One region of the Paenibacillus sp. GCM10012306 genome, then DNA from elsewhere that is predicted to be linked to it. Evidence: predicted binding sites of a transcription regulator. Region 1 holds the regulator's gene; each other region holds the start of a gene.
The links. Region 1 encodes NrdR, which represses ribonucleotide reductase genes. Its sites were predicted from a motif close to AACACNATATATNGTGTT; they were not measured.

Region 1 (6,382 bases):
GCCGGAAAATATAACGGTCCTCCATTAGCAATGACTGTAGCCGGCATCAGCATACTTAAAAGGAAAACAACCAGCAGCACGTAGCGAATGTTTCTATGTGGCATGGGAATATCCTCCCTTCATGCTTATTTCAAATTTAATACTCCATATAATTATTTTACCATCTATAGTTTGGAACACTCAATCACAAAAGACATATCCGCAAGGGATATGCCTTTCAGAAGATCTGAACAGCCATTCAACACCTTATGATGTTCTTCAAATTCACCCGTTGCGTTGACAAACCCTTGGATTTTCACCACCCGTTTAACCTTATCGAGCGAACCGATAAAATCTTTGACGACAGCTAAAATCTCCAGTCCAGTCTCGCGTGCATACCTATATCCTTGTTCTGTTGTGAACTTCTGACCTAACTTCCCTTTAGCTTTGCTTGAAGGTCCTTTACCAGATACAAACAAAAATCCATTAACCAACACACAATTGGCGTATTTAGCAGCAGGTTCACTCGCAGAAGGCAACACGATCCCAGCCTGCCTCAATCGATTCTCCACAGTCATTTAGTTCGACCATAGAAAAATGAATACCCATCCGACACCCCAAGCTTGTCTGCCTCCGTCTCATCCACCAGCTTAACTGCTTTCAGCAGCGATACAATTTGTGAATGCATGAGTTTCACGTCAAATTTGTCCATCTCTCTGTTCTCACTATTCATCAGCAAATAATCCGGCATGGGAATGAACCCAAGCACAGGAATACCTGCTTCAAAAAGAGGTTGGCTCTCTCCGAATTCAAACTTGTTATGTCCGCGTAGAATTACAGTCCGTGCATTCTCTCTCTGCTCAACAGCCTTCTGCCAGATCGCCGCCATCATCTCATTACCTGCATAGGTATATTCTGTACTTATACGTCCCGTCGGGCCATACTGCCCCGTGTCGTCGTCCTTCCATTCCATGCTGCCTAGATGCTCGACCGTAATTCCGGCTACAGCTTTCATATGGCCGTTCTCGCCATCCCACAGCTCACGGTGCCCCTCCATCCAGGTGGACGTCGCCTGAGAAGTCCCTTTGAACTCCGGCAACCGGAAATGTCCGGTCACAAAAGCAAAGATCATCGTTCGCTCCGGCTGCTCCTGCTGCAAGTAACGAATCATGGACAGCATGCCTACGGCGCCATTCTCCTCCACGACATTTACACCATCCGTATGAGTGTTGATGATGATTGCTTCATCTTTATTTTTCCCGTTAATTTTTACATAAAAAGATTCCGTCGGTGCGTTTTTTTGCTCCTCTGCTTCTAAAATCACTGTACCTTCTTTATGCTCCTTAGCTGCGCTAATCACCTTTTGCCCCTCTGAATCATTGACCCAGACCGCTGGGATTCCAGCATAGGCGTCCGTAAAAGGCACATATTGCTTTTCAACCTTCTCGTCCGATACCTCTTTCCAGACTAAAACAACAGCTTTCACGCCCATTTCTTTCGCTAGCTCCAACTTAGCTCCTTTTAAGGCCGTAGTGAGAACAAGATCGCCTTCGCTTGGTGCGATTCTGTTCTGCTGTGGCGATGTTTCCCGCATGTTCATCACAATACCGATCGGAAAATCCTTCAGATTTTCGATTTCTACGACTGCAATTTTGCCGCTGGCCTCTTCATACTCACCACGCTCCGTGTATACCAGTTCCCCCGTCACACCCTTCTCGTCCGTCTCCCCGGAATAAGGAAAAGCTGAAGAGACATGAATCGGCTGCTGATCAATAAGCAAAGAGCTGCTCTTTTCTTCCCATCGGTCAAAAGTATATTGATCACGGTACACGGTCAGCCCCATATTCGTTACCTGCTGCTCCAGCCATGCAATAAACTTATTGTGACCTTCTGAGCCGGTGGTACGGCTTCCAAAGGAGTTCATCATTTCAATATCCTGTAGCATCACTGCTGCCGAATCCAGTTTATGTTCGTCAATGGTGGCCGTAACATTCGCTGCTAATGCCACAGGCTTAGTAATAGGCTTCGCATAAATTCCAATAATCCAAAATGCAGTAACGATAAGAACAACAACACTAAATAACAATTTTCGAACTACTAGAAACGCAGTGACTCTTCTTCTTACCGATTGTCCTAAAAGTCCTCTCCATACGCCCGCCACAATCAGCAGAAGGATAGAAAGTGCAAGCAGCCAGAACTCCTTGGTCAGCAAAAATAAACCTTCTGTTACTATGGCGCTGATCACCAGCACATGCAGCTTCTCACGTTTCTTTAGAAGTAGATATGAAATGCCTAATTCAACCAGCAAAATGATAATCGTCGTTATAGAGATTACTGTTTCTTTGCCTATAAATACGGTAGCACAGAATGCCAGGATCAACAGCAGCACTGCTGACCCTCGTCTGTATAAGTTCATTAACATGATGCCCTCCCAATTTAACTATATAGAACGCATAAAAAACAAACATATATAAGATAAACAAAAGAAAGTAACAAAAAGCGAGAAGGAACAAAGTGGAATGGTCGGAAATGTAGGAGCGAAAGCGATCGCCAAGCTCCCGTCGACAGCCTCAGCCGTGCCCAGATTTTAACCGCTAGAAGCGGATTAATCGAAGAAATCTGAAGACAACAAACAGCGACCGGAAGTCCAAATATTCACCGTAATGACGACCGAAAATTAAGTGAGGATCTTAAGTTCGGATCGAAGCGTAATTAAGGGCATTTTTGCACCTTAAATCCTCTGCAGCGAGGGGTTAGTGGAAATTAAGTGCAATATTGCACCTTAAATCTTCCAGAAGTACCTCTCCAGCGTGTTTTTCCGAAAAATAAGGTGCAAAAATGCCCTTATTTCCCTCATTTGCCCATATCAAAGGAAAATAAGGTGCAAAAATGCCGTTAGTTGAGGAGGGAGCCCCTCATCTTCGCTTTTTAGGGTTAGTTCCTCCCACTAGGCTTACCTAACAACAATTTTGACATTACATTTGTAACGCCATATGGTTTAAGCATATTGAAAAGAATCATGAAAAACAATAAAAGTAACGCCAGAACGTACAAATGGAGGGGAAATGTCATCGCAAATCATGAATTATACAGTCCGAACACATCTAAGCATTCTTCCAATAAAGAAACCAATCGCTTGACCAGAGAAGCCATCTGCACAGCATTAGTCTTCTTGATCCAGGAGCAGCCCTTTAGCAAAATCAGCATCACTGACATTGTGAAGCGCGCCGGGGTCTCTCGAACGGCCTACTACAACAATTATTCCTCCAAACAGGATATCTTGGTGGATTTAGTCGATTCGCTTATTTTTGAGATTAATCAAAAGCTCTTGCCTTACACCAATGAATTAACAGGAAAAGCCAAAGAACCTGAGAAGTTTATCAGCGTGCTTTTTGAAGTGATTTATGAGCAACGCAATATCTACAGAGCCCTTCAAAGTGCCAAGTTAGATTACATCATTTTAGATTGCTTGAATGAAATGATGCTGTCTAACGCGCATGACACAACCGACGAAAATAAGTACCGTATATACTTTAAAGCCGGGGCGCTATATAATGCTCTCGCCAAATGGATTGGGTCCGACTTCGCAAAATCCACCAGCGAGATGACCCGAATTAGTCTCCACATTTACCATACTCCGATGTCCGAGGAATAACATGTACGCTCAATAATTGAATTTATCTTTCATTGGTGAAAAAACCAAATAGCCCGCCACAAGTTAATGTGGCGGGCTATTTTTCCAATTATCTAACATCTTAGTCGCTCCTAAAGCCTGCAGAAGTTATCTCCAATTAAGCAGCGATTCCGCAAGACTCCCCCTATATGCCTAGATGCTATCCAACTCACCCGTAGTCTTGGAGAGCAGGCCCTTCAGTTCCTTCATAAACATATTGATATCCTTGAACTGACGGTACACGGAGGCAAAGCGGACATATGCTACTTCATCGACCGGATAGAGCTGCTCCATCACGAGCTCACCGATCTGGCGGCTCTCGATTTCGGCCAGGGCGATGCCGCGCAGAGTCTTCTCAACCTCTGATACGATGACCTCCAGGCGCTCTACAGGCACAGGGCGCTTCTCACAGGCGCGAATCAATCCGCGGAGGATTTTATCACGGCTGAATTCCTCGCGGCTGCCACCCTTCTTAATCACGATGAGTGGAGTCTCTTCGATCATCTCAAACGTTGTGAAACGCTTGCTACAGCGCTCACACTCTCGCCTACGGCGGATGGACTTATTCTCGTTGGCCGGACGTGAATCAAGCACCTTGGTATTTGTATGATCGCAGTAAGGGCATTTCATAAGCTTAATCACTTCCTTTTGCAAAATAGTGTGCGTCCCGTTCCGGTACACATCTGGCTAATTAGAGCCCGATACTTTTTTCCATAAATCACCGTTTGTTTGATGTTATGAATATGCCAAGTCCGGCACATAATACAGTTACCAACCGATAGGAGGTGAACAGCAATGGGCCAAAACAACAACTCCAACAACCTGGTAGTTCCTAATTCCCGTGCAGCTTTGGAACAATTGAAATACGAAGTTGCTCAAGAATTGGGTATCACGCTTTCTGCAGACGGATACAATGGCAATAAAACTTCTTACGAAAACGGTTCGATCGGTGGTTACATCACTAAACGTCTTGTAACTCTGGCTGAACAACAACTGGCAGGTCAAGTTCACTAATCTGCCTATAGCTTGACTAAAGAAGTATTAAACGGCTCACGGGCTGTTTAATACTTCTTTTGATATATATAGCTAAAATCCCTTGTAGATATCCATGTACTGGTTATGATAATAAATCACCCGCTGCACATAATGACGCGTCTCTCCAAACGGGATATCCTTCACATTCTCCTCCGTGCCGTCCCAGGTCCCTTGCTTCAGCCAGTTCTGGACGTTACCCGGACCGGCATTATAAGCAGCGATGACCGCCGTAAGATTGCCGTCAAACTGACGGGACAGCGAGGATAGATACCAAGTCCCCAGCTCAATATTGACGGACGGCTCATGCTTCAGTCGATCCAGCGAGACATCGGGGAGCTTGGCCTTTTCCATGGCCCATTTAGCCGTATCCGGCATCAATTGCATAAGACCAATCGCCCCTTTTTTCGACTCTTTTCCAGTCTTGAAGTTTGTCTCCACCCGGATAATCGCCGCTACAAGGAACGGATCAATCTCGTAGGTCGTGCTGTGCTCACGGATCTCTTCTTTATATTGAATCGGATAAAACCACGACATCCAGTTCGTGCTGAGGAACAGTATCGCTGTAAAGCCGATGAACAGGAGTAGCAGGACTCTTTTTTTGCGCAGCCAGCTCATGACAACCCCAGCCTGTCCCACAAAGCAAGAACCTGGGCCTCAGTATGCTCAAGATCCCTGCTGTTGTCAATGACGTAGCTCGCTCTGCCCGTCTTCTCCTGAAGATCCATCTGCGATTGCAGACGACTCTCCGCTTGCTCCTGTGTAAGACTGTTCCGTTCCATTAACCGCGCCAACTGAATCTCACGGGGCACATATACTACAATAATGTCCTGAAAAAGACCTTCCAGCCCTGACTCAAACAGCAGCGGAATATCTACCACAATCAGCGTCTCCGGCGCTTCCTGCTCCATGCGGTACATCCGATCCTTGATCTCCTGACGAATCGCCGGGTGGGTCAGGCCATTCAGCTTCTGGCGGGCCTCAGGCTCATGAAAGACAATGTTCCCGAGCTTCGCTCTGTCGAGCGTACCATCCGGGTACAGAATATCCTCTCCGAAATGTTCAACGACGGCAGCCAGCACCGGGTGTCCGGGTAGCATCACTTCTCTGGCGATGACATCGGCATCTACCAGTTGTGCTCCCTTGTTCACCAGCAGTGCTGACACTGTGCTTTTTCCAGATGCAATACCTCCGGTTAAGCCCATGATCATGTACTCACCTCATAACAGCTTCATTATTCCCATTACAATCAACATTAACGCAGGCAGGACAGCGGCATGACTCATCCAGGAGCTGCCAGCGAACCTGAATCCTGTCTTCATCCCCATGATCAGAAAACTGCCGCTGAACAACGCAATCGTCACCGCAGTCCAACCCGGGTTGAACCCCAGCAGTGCGGCACCCAGTCCTGCACCGAACGCATCCAGCGACAAAGCGATTCCAAGTACCATGGCCTCTAGCGGCGAAATGCTTCCCGAAGCATCCAGATCCGCAGAGGAAGGGGTGCGCAGGATCTGGACCACGATGCCGAGCCGCCGCAGCTCCAGTGAGTATACCGCCGGTTTCACTGGCTGAGCGAGGTCATCATCATAACCTTCCGAATCAGCAGCCACCTCTCCATATTCGTCTTCGGACGAGAGCCCAGAGATATTGACTGCGGAGATCCGCGCGGTGTCCTCTTCCTGCTGCTGTGCACTC
Region 2 (6,382 bases), on a different contig from region 1:
TATAATAATTTTCCGCTTCATCGGTCCCCCTGCTTCAAAGCCCTCGACTACGCACTTGCATAGATCATGAAATGTCCGGACAAAATTAACCAAGACAACCACGCAGCAAAAATTCATCTTTTTGTGATTTAGTGTCACAGATTGTCCTGCTCATTTGTCTACATAAATGTACAACAAAAAAACTATTATGGAGGCACTATACAATGAGCAAGCTGCTTATCATTAACGCACATCCTTTGGTGGATTCAACGACTTCATTCAGTCTTGGTGTATTCAAACACTTCATGAAAACTTATGTGGAGCATAAACCTAATAATGAAATCATCGAACAAATTAACCTATATGAAGATGAGATCCCTTTAATTGATAAGACCGTCCTAGGCGCTTGGGAAAAATATGCGAAAGGTGAAGCCCTAACCACTCAAGAAAAAGAAGTCGCCGGAAGAATGAATGAAGTATTACAACAATTCAAAAGTGCAAATAAATACCTTATTGTGCACCCGCTGCATAACTTCAATGTCCCATCAAAGCTCAAGGATTATGTCGATAATATTATGATTGCAAGGGAAACATTTAAGTATACCGATACAGGATCAGTGGGACTTTTAAAGGATGGGAGAAGCATGGTCGTTATTCAGGCAAGTGGTTCGATCTACACCAATGATGACTGGTATACTGAAGTTGAATACTCACATAAATATTTGAAGTCCATGTTTAATTTCTTAGGTATTGAGGATTTCCAAACCCTTAGAGTACAAGGGACTGCTTTACTGGACAAGGACGAGGTGTTGAAGAAAGCATTTATAGAAGCAGAAGAGGCAGCTGTAACTTTAGCGAAGAAATAAATAATTCGACGCACACTTTAAACGAAAAAAGGCGCGGCTCCGACCCCCTCGGAATCGGCGCCTTTATTGTCTTTTTGAGGACACTGGTGAAGGGTATTGAACTCCCGGCCTACGCATTACGAATGCAACACATTTATGTGTTATTGAGTTCTATCAGGCTTGTGTCAGAACAGAAATAATGGACTTCTGATAAAATAAAATCATTAAAAATAATATACGAAAGCAAGGTGTTTGAAATGGATAATGAGCAAATCTATTTGGAAAGTATCAAAAAACAATTTCTTTATTACAAAACACATGGTGAAGCAGCCATCAATCAAGTAGATCCCGAACAATTATTTGTAACTTTTAATGACGATTCCAATAGCATTGCAACTATAGTAAAACACTTATGGGGAAATATGCTTTCAAGATGGACAGATTTTCTAAGCACTGACGGTGAAAAATCATGGAGAGATCGAGATTCGGAGTTTGAGAATGACATTAACACTAAAGAGAATCTTTTAATAAAATGGAACGAAGGCTGGACATGTTTATTCAATGCAATGGATTCAATTCATACGGATCAATTATCACAAATTATTTATATACGGAACGAAGGGCACACCGTTATTGAAGCAATCAATAGACAATTGGCACATTACCCATATCACGTTGGGCAAATCATTTACGCTGCAAAAATTCTAAAGAAGAGTAGTTGGGAAAGTTTATCTGTTCCAAAGCAAGGTTCCAAACAATATAATAACGATAAATTTTCTAAAGAAAAGGCAACAAAAAACTTTATTGATGAAGAACTAAAGAGAATTAATTAAATGAATCCAAGCAGAATGGTAAAAGAACAGGAAAGGCGCGGCTCCGAACCCCCGGAATCCGCGCCATTATCATTTTACTTAAGGATGCTGGTGAAGGGAATTGAACCCCCGACCTACGCATTACGAGTGCGTTGCTCTACCCCTGAGCTACACCAGCTTGAAGCTTTACTTTCGTCAAACAAAAAACATTATACTCCGTATTATGGAAAACGCAATCCCCTTTTTCGAGACTGCCAGCAAGTCCAGCTATTCCGACGAATCGGCGTGGAGCTTACGCTCTACGGACTCAAGCTTACTTTTGCTGCTAGAGGGCTTGTCGCGACGGTCATCGATCTTGACGGCGGTCGAGACACGCTGGGCTCCGTTAGTAAAAGGAGATTCATGTAGGGCCTCCACGGCGGCGAGAATCCGCTGCAGCGGGCCTTCGATAATAGTTCCCATGGACGTAAGCTCATATGTCACTCCCTCCACCGTCTCCAGCACACGCTGCATATCTGCAACATAAGCGCTAAGGCTGGTGCTACCCGTACCAATCGGAATGACTGTAACTTCAGCTATCGGCATGCTAAATCCCTCCCCTGTTCTTTTCATTTTGGAAAACAACTACTTTTCCCTTATTGTACCCACTCTCCGTCTCTCCTACAAACCATGCGTATACTTAATTTCTGCTAATCGCGAATTCTACCACTTGTAGCACAAAATCTAGTAAAAGCCTATATCTTTTTTATGGACGGTTTGTGGCATATTTTCAGATAAATTATGAACCATTTCAGGCTTTTTTGTGGATGATTTGTGGATTACCTGTGGATGGTTCTGTGGACTTCCTGTGGAGAAAAGGGATGATCTCAAGCGTGGCAAGGGTTCACTAAAATTCGGTAGACAAACACAATATATTGATGTAATGTAGTCTCTATCGACAAAATATAGTAGGGAACAGTTATTTTAACCTCCTGTCATAGGGAGATTAATAGAGGTGTGCAGGAAACAAAAACAGTGTCCGCATGCAAGCCTACATCACAAGACCGGGATAGCTATGAGAAGCACACGGGCATTTTCTGTAACAGCAGAGAATGTCCTTTTATATGGAGAGGAGATCAGTACATGACGTTACTGGAGAAGCCGTACCACAGTGGTCAACTGGCACAGGAAGAATTATTAGAAGAAGTTATTCATTTGGGACGCGATATTATTGACAGCCGAGACCTGGACTTACTCAGGGAGAACGCAAATTTGAACGGGGAGAGTTTCTCCGGTAAAATGAGCAAGTTCGGCAGTGAATATTCCAAATGGTATGCTCGTAATTTCACGATGCCGCCGCAGTTGGTACAAGCCATTAAGGATAACGTTGTCTATGTACATGATCTGGACCAATATGCGATCGGAACGACCAATTGTATTTTTATCCCGTTCGAGAAGCTTCTGCGTGAAGGCTTCAACACGGGCAATGGCAGTGTACGTCCCCCGAACTCGATTATGACGGCGATGGCGCTGGTAGCGATTATTTTCCAATCTCAGCAAAATGCCCAATACGGCGGCGTATCCGCCAATAAGCTGGACTACGATCTGGCCCCTTATGTCACCAAATCCTTTGCCAAGCTATTCCGCAAGGGCCTGGACTATTTCGAAGAAGGACAATCTACAGAGCCACTTGATCTTGGCGAGATTCACATGAGCCGCACCGATCTGGCAGAGCAATATCCTAAGGCGTTCCGTTTTGCGTTAAAAGAAACTGAGAGTGAAACACTCCAGGCCGCCGAGAGTATGATACATAATCTGAATACTATGTCGAGCCGGTCCGGCGGACAGATTCCGTTCACCAGCATCAACTATGGAACTTGCACCTCGCCGGAAGGGCAACTCGTGATCAGTTCCTTGCTGACGGCAACCATGCACGGACTTGGCAGTGGCGAGACGCCGGTGTTCCCGATTCAGATCTTCAAGTGCAAACAGGGTGTGAACCAGCAGCCAGGTGATCCGAACTATGAACTGTTCATCAAGGCCGCTGAATGTTCTGCACGCAGACTGTATCCGAACTTTGCCAATCTGGACGCGCCGCTCAATATGCAGTATTATGATCCTTCGAATCCCGATACCGAATTCGCCACTATGGGCTGCCGCACCCGCGTGCTTAGCGACCGTTTTGGCCGCAATCATTGCTCAGGTAAAGGTAACCTTTCCTTTAATACGCTGAATCTGGTACGACTCGGTTTGGCACATGGCATCGTCACAGGTCGCCGCATGGTAGCCGATGAAGAAGGCTTCTACAGAGACCTGGATCATTATATGGACGTTGCGCTGGACGGTCTGCTTCACCGCTTCCGCATTCAAGCCTCCCAGAAGGCCAAGGCATCCGATTTCATGATGCGTGAAGGGGTCTGGGAAGGCGGCGAACACTTGGCGCCAGAGGATAGCGTTGGCGAACTGCTGAAGCATGGCAGTCTGTCCCTCGGCTTCATCGGGATTGCCGAATGTATGAAGGCGATGTACGGTAAGCACCACGGGGAAGACATGGATGTTCATGCCAAAGCGCTGGCTATTGTCCGTCACATGCGGGAATATTGCGATCGGAAGAGCGAGGAATATAATCTCAATATCACCCTCTTCGCTACGCCTGCCGAAGGATTGTCTGGGAAATTTACGAAGATCGATCATAAGGTACTGGGATCCATTCCCGGTGTTACCGATCGCGAATATTATACCAACTCGTTTCACATTCCTGTATACTACACTCTTGGCGCTGCCCAAAAGATCAGTCTGGAAGCTCCTTTCCATGAGTACTGCAACGCCGGTGCGATCTCGTATGTCGAATTAGATGGCAACGCGCGCAGCAATCCGGCCGCTTTTGTCAAAATTATTCGCTACGCTCTAGAGCAGGAGATTAGCTACTTTAGCATTAACCACCCTATAGACCGCTGCCAAGGCTGCGGCTATGAAGGGGTTATCGGCACGAATTGCCCTTCCTGCGGCGCACATGAGAATGAAGTTCACATCCGGCGTCTACGCCGGGTGACAGGATATTTGACCGGAGATTATCAGACCCGCTTCAATGCGGCCAAGCAGGCGGAAGTAAGGGACCGGGTTAAGCATCTATGAATATTTGCGGCTACTATCCCGAGTCCATCAATGAAGGCGAGGGCCTGCGGGCCGTCCTCTTCATTAGCGGGTGCCGCCACCGCTGCCCGGGCTGCTTCAATCCGAAGACATGGAATTTTAATTACGGGGAAGTCTTTACCCCAGAGCGCAGACGCGAGCTGATCGCGGAGATTGCGGCCAACCCGCTACTGGACGGATTAACATTAGCAGGCGGTGACCCTTTCTTTTCTGCCGAAGAAGTAGTAGAGTTCATTGAGGAACTTCGTGCCACGCTCCCAGGCTTCCCTGTCTGGATCTACAGCGGGTACACGTATGAAGAGATTACAGCGATATCCGGTTCGCCGGAATGGCATCTGCTCAGCCAGTGTCAGGTACTGATTGACGGACGTTTTGAAGAAGCATTAAAGGATACGACTCTCCCCTACCGTGGGAGCTCCAATCAACGCATTATTGATATTGAGGCCAGCCTTACTGGCCCTGACATCGTACTTTGGCAGCCAACGACGCTTTAGCCGTTTTTGGCGCCTTTTACGGTCTAATAGATCAATTTTTAATAATCATAATTAAATTCAAAATATGAAGGGATGTAACATTATGCCGCAATTTGTAGTAAAACCCGATAATCGCCAATTGGCTTTTGATGAAAATCGCCTTTCCGTATACGCTGACCGTATTCTGAACGAACTTGAAGAACTCAGCAAAGAGTCCCTCCTACGCGGAGTACAATCTAAACTGCGTCGTGACGAAGTGAGCGGAGAAGAAATCAGCAGTGCATTCACGATGAGTGCCCTGGAACTGGTGAGCAAAGAAGAGCCAAACTGGAAATTTGCTGCTGCACGTTCGCTTTTAACTTCCCTTTATAAGAAAGCTGCTGTAAACCGCCGCTACAAAGCCTATCCGGAAGAGCCTTACGGTGAGCTGTACCCTCTAATTGCCGACCTGGTGAAAAAAGGGATCTATCGCGAAGAGCTGCTCTCCCACTACACTAAGGAACAAATCAACGAGCTTGGCGCTACGATTGACTATACCCGCGACCTGCTGTTTGACTATATTGGCCTGCTTACCCTGTCTGACCGCTATTTGGCCCATGATTTTGACGGCCGTGTTATGGAATTGCCGCAAGAGCGTTACATGATCATTGCGATGTACCTGATGCACACCGAGCCGGAAGAGAAACGTATGGAGCTTGTAAAAGAAGCCTACTGGGCGATGAGCAACATCTATATGACTGCCGCTACGCCAACCATGTCCAATGCGGGTAAAAAAGTAGCCGGCCAGCTCTCCAGCTGTTTCATCGATACCGTAGACGACTCTCTCGAAGGTATCTTCGATTCCAATACAGACGTAGCTCGTCTCAGTAAAATGGGTGGCGGTATCGGTGTCTACCTCGGTAAAGTCCGGGCCCGCGGCTCCGATATCCGTGGTCACAAGAACACCAGCTCCGGCGTTATCCCGTGGATTCGCCAGCTGAACAATACCGCTGTTAGCGTAGACCAGCTCGGTACGCGCAAAGGCGCCGTGGCTGTATATCTTGACGTCTTCCACAAGGATATTTTAGCCTTCCTGGATCTTAAACTGAACAACGGTGACGAGCGGATGCGTGCACATGACGTTTTCCACGGCGTCTGCCTG
Region 3 (6,382 bases), on a different contig from region 1:
GAGGCCGAGAGAATGGGTGTTGATCTAGCAACTGCCAGGCAAACCCAGCACCCGCATTTCACAGTAATACTATCCGTCGCGCCAAAACAAACAGCCAGACCCCTTTAACGGGGCCTGGCTGTTTGTTTTTTATCCGATATATCTTAAAACTGGAAGTCTTCGTCTCTCAAAGGCTCCACGTTCATGGCGCGAACGTAGCCGTTACCTTTTTTGGAGAAGAAATCATGCTGCTTCGTATGGGTACTGATTCCGTTCTGAACAATCGGGTTGATCTCCTCTTCATCGAAGAGCGGATCATGTCCGAGGTTCATCATGGCCTTGTTAGCGTTGTAGCGAAGGAAGGTCTTCACTTCTTCTACTAACCCGATGGAGGCGTAGATCTCCTCGGTGTATTTTTCCTCGTTCTCGTGCAGGAAACGTACTAATCCCACAAGGGTCTGGTGCAGATCGCGCTGCTCGTCTTCTTCCAGCTCCTCAAAAATCTCCTGGGCCAATACGCCGACGTATACGCCGTGAATGCTCTCGTCACGCAGGATCAGGTCGATGATCTCGCCGCTGCAGGTCATTTTGCCTTGACCGGCCAGATAGAGCGGATAGAAGAAGCCGCTATAGAACAGGTAGCTCTCCAGTAGCACGGAAGCCGCCATGGCGAGGTAGAGGTCTTTTTTCGATTCGATAGCCTTGTAATATTGGGAGATTGTCTCTGCTTTGGTCTGGAGGCGAGGATTCTCTTCCACCCAGCGGAAGACGGAATCAATCTCTTCAGTGCTCGCCAGGGTTGTGAAAATACTACTGTACGACTTGGCGTGAATCTGTTCCATCATCCCCATGAAGCCTAGCACCGCTTTGCGTTGCAAGCCGTCCACATGCTCCATAATCTGTGGCATGCCCACGCCGCCTTGTACGGTATCGAGCAGGGTCAGTCCGCCGAGCACCTTCATGTAGGCATCCTTCTCCAGCTCACTCAGGGTCAGCCAGGACATTTTATCATCGGATAGCGGAATTTCGTCATCGGTCCAGAACTGCATAATATTCTGATTCCAGAACATCAGGGTGAAATCATCGTCCGGTCGGTTCCAGTTTACGGCTTGGATAGCGCTCATATCTTGTAATCTCCTTTTCTGTTCACAAAAAACCTATGGTTACACCGAGCAGGTGATACATTCCTCGACAGATAGCTTCTTGGTCCGTGTGTAATACAGCGACTTCAGTCCTTTGTGTGCCGCGTAGAGATAACAGCGGGCCAGTTCGCGGGTGGTAACATCACTGTTCACGTGCAGGACGGTGGAAATCCCTTGGTCAATATGGGGCTGGATCTCGGCAATCAGATCAATGACCTTGAACTGGTCCATCTGATAGGCGGATTTATAAAAGAACACATTGTCAGGCTGCAAATAAGGCATCGGATAGTATGTAGTGGAGTTGGCATAGGTCCGGGTCTCGATTTGCTCCACAATTGGCATTACGCTGGAAGTAGCGTTCTGGATATAAGAAATGCTGGCCGTTGGCGCGATCGCCAGACGGTACGCATGGTACAGACCATTTTTGATAACAGAATCACGTAATTGCGCCCAATCCTCTTGGGTAGGGATATAGATATCCTTGAACAGTTCTTGCACCTTAGGTGTCACCGGACGATAATCCGTAGTCAGATAACGCTCGAAGTAGACGCCTGTGGCATAATCCGATTCCGCAAAGCCATGGAAGGTCTCACCAGTCTCAGCGGCAATCTCCATACTCTTCTCCAGCGAGTGGAAGTTCATGGTCATGAAGAAGGTGCGGGCGAAATCGCGGGCCTGTTCACTCTCATAGGCAATCTTGTTCTTGGCAAAATAACCATGCAGGTTCATAACGCCCAATCCTACGGAGTGCATCTCCTTGTTCGCCTTTGCCACGCCTGGGGCATTGGAGACGGTGGTCATATCGCTGACAGCCGTCAGGGCCAGCATGCCTTCATGTACGGATTCACGGATTTTGCCATGCTCCATAACGTTGACGATGTTGAGAGAAGCCAAGTTACAACTGATGTCCCGGCGGATGGTGTCTGCCTGACCGTAATCCGTGATTTCCGAAGTCTCCTGCAATTGGAAAATCTCTGTGCAGAGGTTCGACATCTTCACTTGGCCGATATTTTTCAGTGCATGTGCCTTGTTGGCATTGCTCTTGTTCATAATGTATGGGTAACCTGATTCTAACTGAATCATGGCGATCTTGGTCAGCATTTCGCGTGCGCCCATGGCGACTTTTTTCTTAACGCGCGGGTCAGCAAGCAGCTTGTCGTACATTTCGTCCAAATCCATATCGTCCAGATGGGTGCCGTATGCCTGGTACACACTGTATGGCGCGAATACATGCAGCGGCTGATTATCCTGAGCCAGCTTGTAGAAGCGGTTCGGCACGATTAGCCCGATGGATAATGTTTTGAGCCGCAGTTTTTCGTCAGCGTTGATTTTTTTTGAATCCAGGAACTCTAGTACATCCCAGCCAAAAATATTATAGTAAGCCGCCCCGGAGCCTTTACGCTGCCCCATTTGGTCGGCATAGGAGAATCCATCTTCCATGAGCTTCAGCACGGGTACGATACCTTTGGCCGCATCTTCCACGCCTTTGATCGTCTCGCCGCGCGAGCGCAGCTTCGAGAGGTTAACCGCCACACCGCCACCAATTTTGGAGAGCTGCATGCAAGTATTGAGTACATAGTTGATCGAATTCAGCGAGTCATCCATTTCCAGCAGGAAGCAGGAGACCATCTCGCCCCGGCGGCTCTTGCCTGCGTTCAGGAAGGTCGGCGTAGCGGGTTGAAGACGTTGCTCCATCATGGAGCGAACCAGCACACGGGCGGTGGCGGCATTGCCGCGGCCCAGGTGCAGAGCTACCACTGCTACACGGTCTGGATAGTGCTCCAGGTATTGCTTCCGGTCGTTGGTCTTCACCGCGTAGTCTGTGTAGAACTTGGAAGCTGCCATATAGGAAGGGAACTGGAAGCCATATTCATGCGCGATTCGGTAGACATCCTCGATCTCCTCAGCACTATAGCGTTCGTACAGGTTCTCGTAATAGTCATTCTCTATCATATAATCCACTTTGGATTTAGTATTTGCAAAAGTAAGACTGCGCCGCTCCACTTCTCGCATAAATTCTACAACCGCCTCGCGGTCCTTATCCAATTGGAAGAATCCTTGTTCGTCTCTCTTCAAAAGCATGTTGTTCAGCTCAATATGCCGCAACTCGGTTCACCTCCTGTTTAATCCGTTCTACATCGCCAAAAGTTCCCGACAACTCGAACTTGCCAATTACCGGCACATTGTACCGCTCTGCAATCAAATCTGCGCTATTCGCGAACAGTTGACCCCAGTTTTTATTGCCGCTGGCGGCGATTCCTTTTAGCCTTGTATGGTTGTTCTCCAAAAAAGAAGACACCTTCTCTGGAATTTGTCCAAATCCGGTGGTGTATGTAACAAGTACATAAGGCTCGTCTATCGTCATATGCTCTTCGATCTGTACGGCCGGCAGCTTCAGCTTGCCGATGAACCGCTTGACGTTGCCTGTTTTGGAATCATAAGCGATCAGCATGGTTGTTTTCCTCCTTAGTGGAAGCATTGTTCCAGCTTATTAAAACTAGATTTTGGGACAAACCGCGCCCTGATAGGGTTTATCCTGTATATAAACCGTTTTCCTGGTAATAACACTATATTTAGAGACGCTTAATCATTTTATCACTAGATATGGATAAGTCAATAGATCTCAAGGGGTAGGGAGAACGCGCAAATCGCAAGATTTTATACTGAAAAAAGCGCTAGATTGAGAAGAAATATCAGCGAAAGAGCAGGTGGAATAAGGGATTTGGATCAGGTCCAGAATGCGCAAAAATACGAGATCCAGAGGGTAAAAAATTTTTAAAAGTAATCCTTGTCTCTTTTGTGAATGGAGGGAGTGGATTTGGCAATAAACACCCCCCTGAACGGAATTCAGGAGGGTGCCTGTGCTATCTTGATTCACTTAGTTCACTATACTCAGACTCCCGACAGAAGTTACCACAAACACCGGAACGCTCTCCTCACCAGTTTCGGTCTGCAGTATACCGTAGCCGCTCTGGAATTGACCGCTCAGCAGTACGGAGCCTGTTACGTCGGCTTGATAGCCCTGAAGCAGGAGGAAGCGACCATCGGTGTATATAATGAAATTGCCCGAATTGTCGAATTGAATTTCACCTTTTATCGATACATTCTGGAAAGGATGAAGCTCCAGTTCCGAAGCCTGAATTAGCGGATACTGTTGTACAATCTCTGAGAATTGGTAGGTTTCCCCGAATTTTCGATAGATGGCTGTCTGCCCCACATTGCCATTTCCGGCATCAGCACCAACATTGTGTACAAGAATGGAACCGTCAGGCTGAAGTTCGTAGCTATCTCCGCTAAAGGAGAATAGTTGTGAAATTCCTTGCATCTGCAGCGCATAACCTGTAAAAAGTGTCCTGCCATTATCGTCCGTGCTATCAGCTTCAGCGACGACTACAAGCTCTCCGGTGACTGTCTCAAAAGCTTTCTCAAAGAAGAGCCGGTGCAGAGAGGAGAATCCGGGAATAACACCCATAGAGAAAGATGACACAGCGTTGTCCTTGTTCATAACAGCATAATGGAGGGAGCCGTTGCTGTCAGTTGCCGCGACATAGACCTTGGCTCCATATTTTCCTTTACCGGAAATTACATTATTGTAGCGCCCCTGATCCCCACCTCCAGGGAGTAAGCGTACAGGTTCAGCTATATTCCAGGCAAGACGGACCGCCGATATCTCTTCGGAGTGGTCTTTTAATGGAGATAGCTCGGTGTAGAGCTTAATTGCGTCCTCGTATGCTCCGTTTTTGGCTTTGCTTGCGGCATTTTTAAGTAGTTTGGCATTTTGAGTATCTATGTACTTCAGCACTGGGGTAGCCGCGAAGCCTGCGCTGCTTACGAACTTGCGGTAGGCGGCAGCATGTTCTGCGAAGGCGGCGATGTTCTTGCCCTCCAGGTCCTTCTTCAAGATAGTACGTCCGCTGCTTTCCACCTGCTCCTTGAGCCAGGGGGCTGCATACTTATGGCTGCCGTACGCCTGTTGCATGGACAGGGTGCTTTCCAGCAAGGGACCGAAGCTTCCGGCGGCAGCCAAGGCCTTTAGCTGAGCGGTATCGTGGCTGCGAAATGCCTTGTTCAGTTGCTCCTGCTTGGCGGCCGAACCGCCGAAGAAGGCATCCGGTATCTGCAGCAACTTCCATTTCACTTCCTCCCCGCTCCCGTCACTGTTTAGGGCAAGAGTGTCCAAAAACTGTTTTTTGAAACGCTGAAAGAAAGTTGTCCATTCCTCTGAAAGACCCGATGCCGCAGACAGCTTCCGATAATAGGCTTCGTAAGGGCCTCCGGGCTTCATATACTGAGCTTTTAGCTTGAGAAGATCATCATAACTTTTCATAAATCCTTCAAAATCAGCTGCCAGAGCTTGTGAGCTGGCGTAACGGGCAACGCTGTCCAGGCCAGTACGGATGGCTGTGATCGGGGCCAATCGCTCCAATTGGGCTGCTATCTCTTGCTCTTTGTATTGAAAGGAGTGGTTATCCCTCGCCTGACGATACTTTTCTTCTGCGCCGATAAGGTCGCCTGCTGCATACAGACGGCTGCCTTCCTGCAGGGCATTCACCTTGTGGGACATGTGCTGGGCCTTCTGTCCCAGTAGCACAACCATCAGAATACACAAAATGATCATAAAATTTCGCAGTGATATTACTTCTTTGATCGTCATATAGTATAGCCTCTTTTTTGCCATGCGATGGTTTATTGAAATTCAGGGTCCCAGCGGTACTTGAATTCACGAATTTCGGCTACGGTCTGGTCAAGCCCGTTCCATGGCTCATAAGGATTGGCCTCGATCAGCCTTGATAATCGCAAGAAGCGATCCTTGGGCAGCTCATGTACGTATCTCCCGATGAAACGGGAGTGCAGCAGCGCATAACGTTTCATGCGGACAGCTGCCCCAGCCACACCGGTCAGGATAGCGATCCCTTTATCCATTTGCCGGATCTGAGTCTCATAGGCCTGAACATAACGCAGCGTACGATCCTTAATTAAATCCCGGCGCACCTTGGCAATCTCTCCTATGTATTCGGCTAGAAGCGGCTCGAACTCTCTCAGTAGAAGCTGCTCCATTTCAAGATCCATATCCTTGCGCAGCTGAAAGCCATGCAGGAGGGCAACCCGCTGCCGAGCTACCCGATCGCCACGCAGGAGAATCGCAACCTCGCGCAGCTTCTCATAGGCCAGCACATCATTTTCGCGAAGGACAGATACGGCTTCCTGGCGGTTAAGCTCCAGCCCCTCCTTGATGATTCCGATGTTGTAGGCCAGCAGAT

Region 2: a site for NrdR is predicted at 2,540-2,557, ahead of ACFORK_RS26120 (anaerobic ribonucleoside triphosphate reductase). Genes of this name have one in related genera too.
Region 3: a site for NrdR is predicted at 3,685-3,702, ahead of nrdI (class Ib ribonucleoside-diphosphate reductase assembly flavoprotein NrdI). Genes of this name have one in related genera too.

What each region holds. Positions count from the first base shown of each region.
Region 1 is NZ_JBHRYW010000005.1:15,319-21,700, reverse strand. Features, by position in the region: gene ACFORK_RS12855 (hypothetical protein) at 1-104, opposite strand, end outside; gene ACFORK_RS12850 (RidA family protein) at 165-557, opposite strand; gene ACFORK_RS12845 (hypothetical protein) at 554-2,401, opposite strand; gene ACFORK_RS12840 (TetR/AcrR family transcriptional regulator) at 2,999-3,634, shown strand; gene nrdR (transcriptional regulator NrdR) at 3,806-4,282, opposite strand; gene ACFORK_RS12830 (alpha/beta-type small acid-soluble spore protein) at 4,448-4,666, shown strand; gene ACFORK_RS12825 (lytic transglycosylase domain-containing protein) at 4,739-5,302, opposite strand; gene coaE (dephospho-CoA kinase) at 5,299-5,895, opposite strand; gene ACFORK_RS12815 (manganese efflux pump) at 5,905-6,382, opposite strand, start outside.
Region 2 is NZ_JBHRYW010000016.1:85,480-91,861, forward strand. Features, by position in the region: gene ACFORK_RS26100 (FMN-dependent NADH-azoreductase) at 204-845, shown strand; gene ACFORK_RS26105 (DUF1572 family protein) at 1,082-1,657, shown strand; tRNA gene ACFORK_RS26110 (tRNA-Thr) at 1,743-1,814, opposite strand; gene ACFORK_RS26115 (MTH1187 family thiamine-binding protein) at 1,904-2,221, opposite strand; gene ACFORK_RS26120 (anaerobic ribonucleoside triphosphate reductase) at 2,759-4,750, shown strand; gene nrdG (anaerobic ribonucleoside-triphosphate reductase activating protein) at 4,747-5,262, shown strand; gene ACFORK_RS26130 (ribonucleoside-diphosphate reductase subunit alpha) at 5,345-6,382, shown strand, end outside.
Region 3 is NZ_JBHRYW010000017.1:49,328-55,709, reverse strand. Features, by position in the region: gene nrdF (class 1b ribonucleoside-diphosphate reductase subunit beta) at 144-1,103, opposite strand; gene nrdE (class 1b ribonucleoside-diphosphate reductase subunit alpha) at 1,143-3,227, opposite strand; gene nrdI (class Ib ribonucleoside-diphosphate reductase assembly flavoprotein NrdI) at 3,214-3,573, opposite strand; gene ACFORK_RS26340 (hypothetical protein) at 4,000-5,775, opposite strand; gene ACFORK_RS26335 (hypothetical protein) at 5,808-6,382, opposite strand, start outside.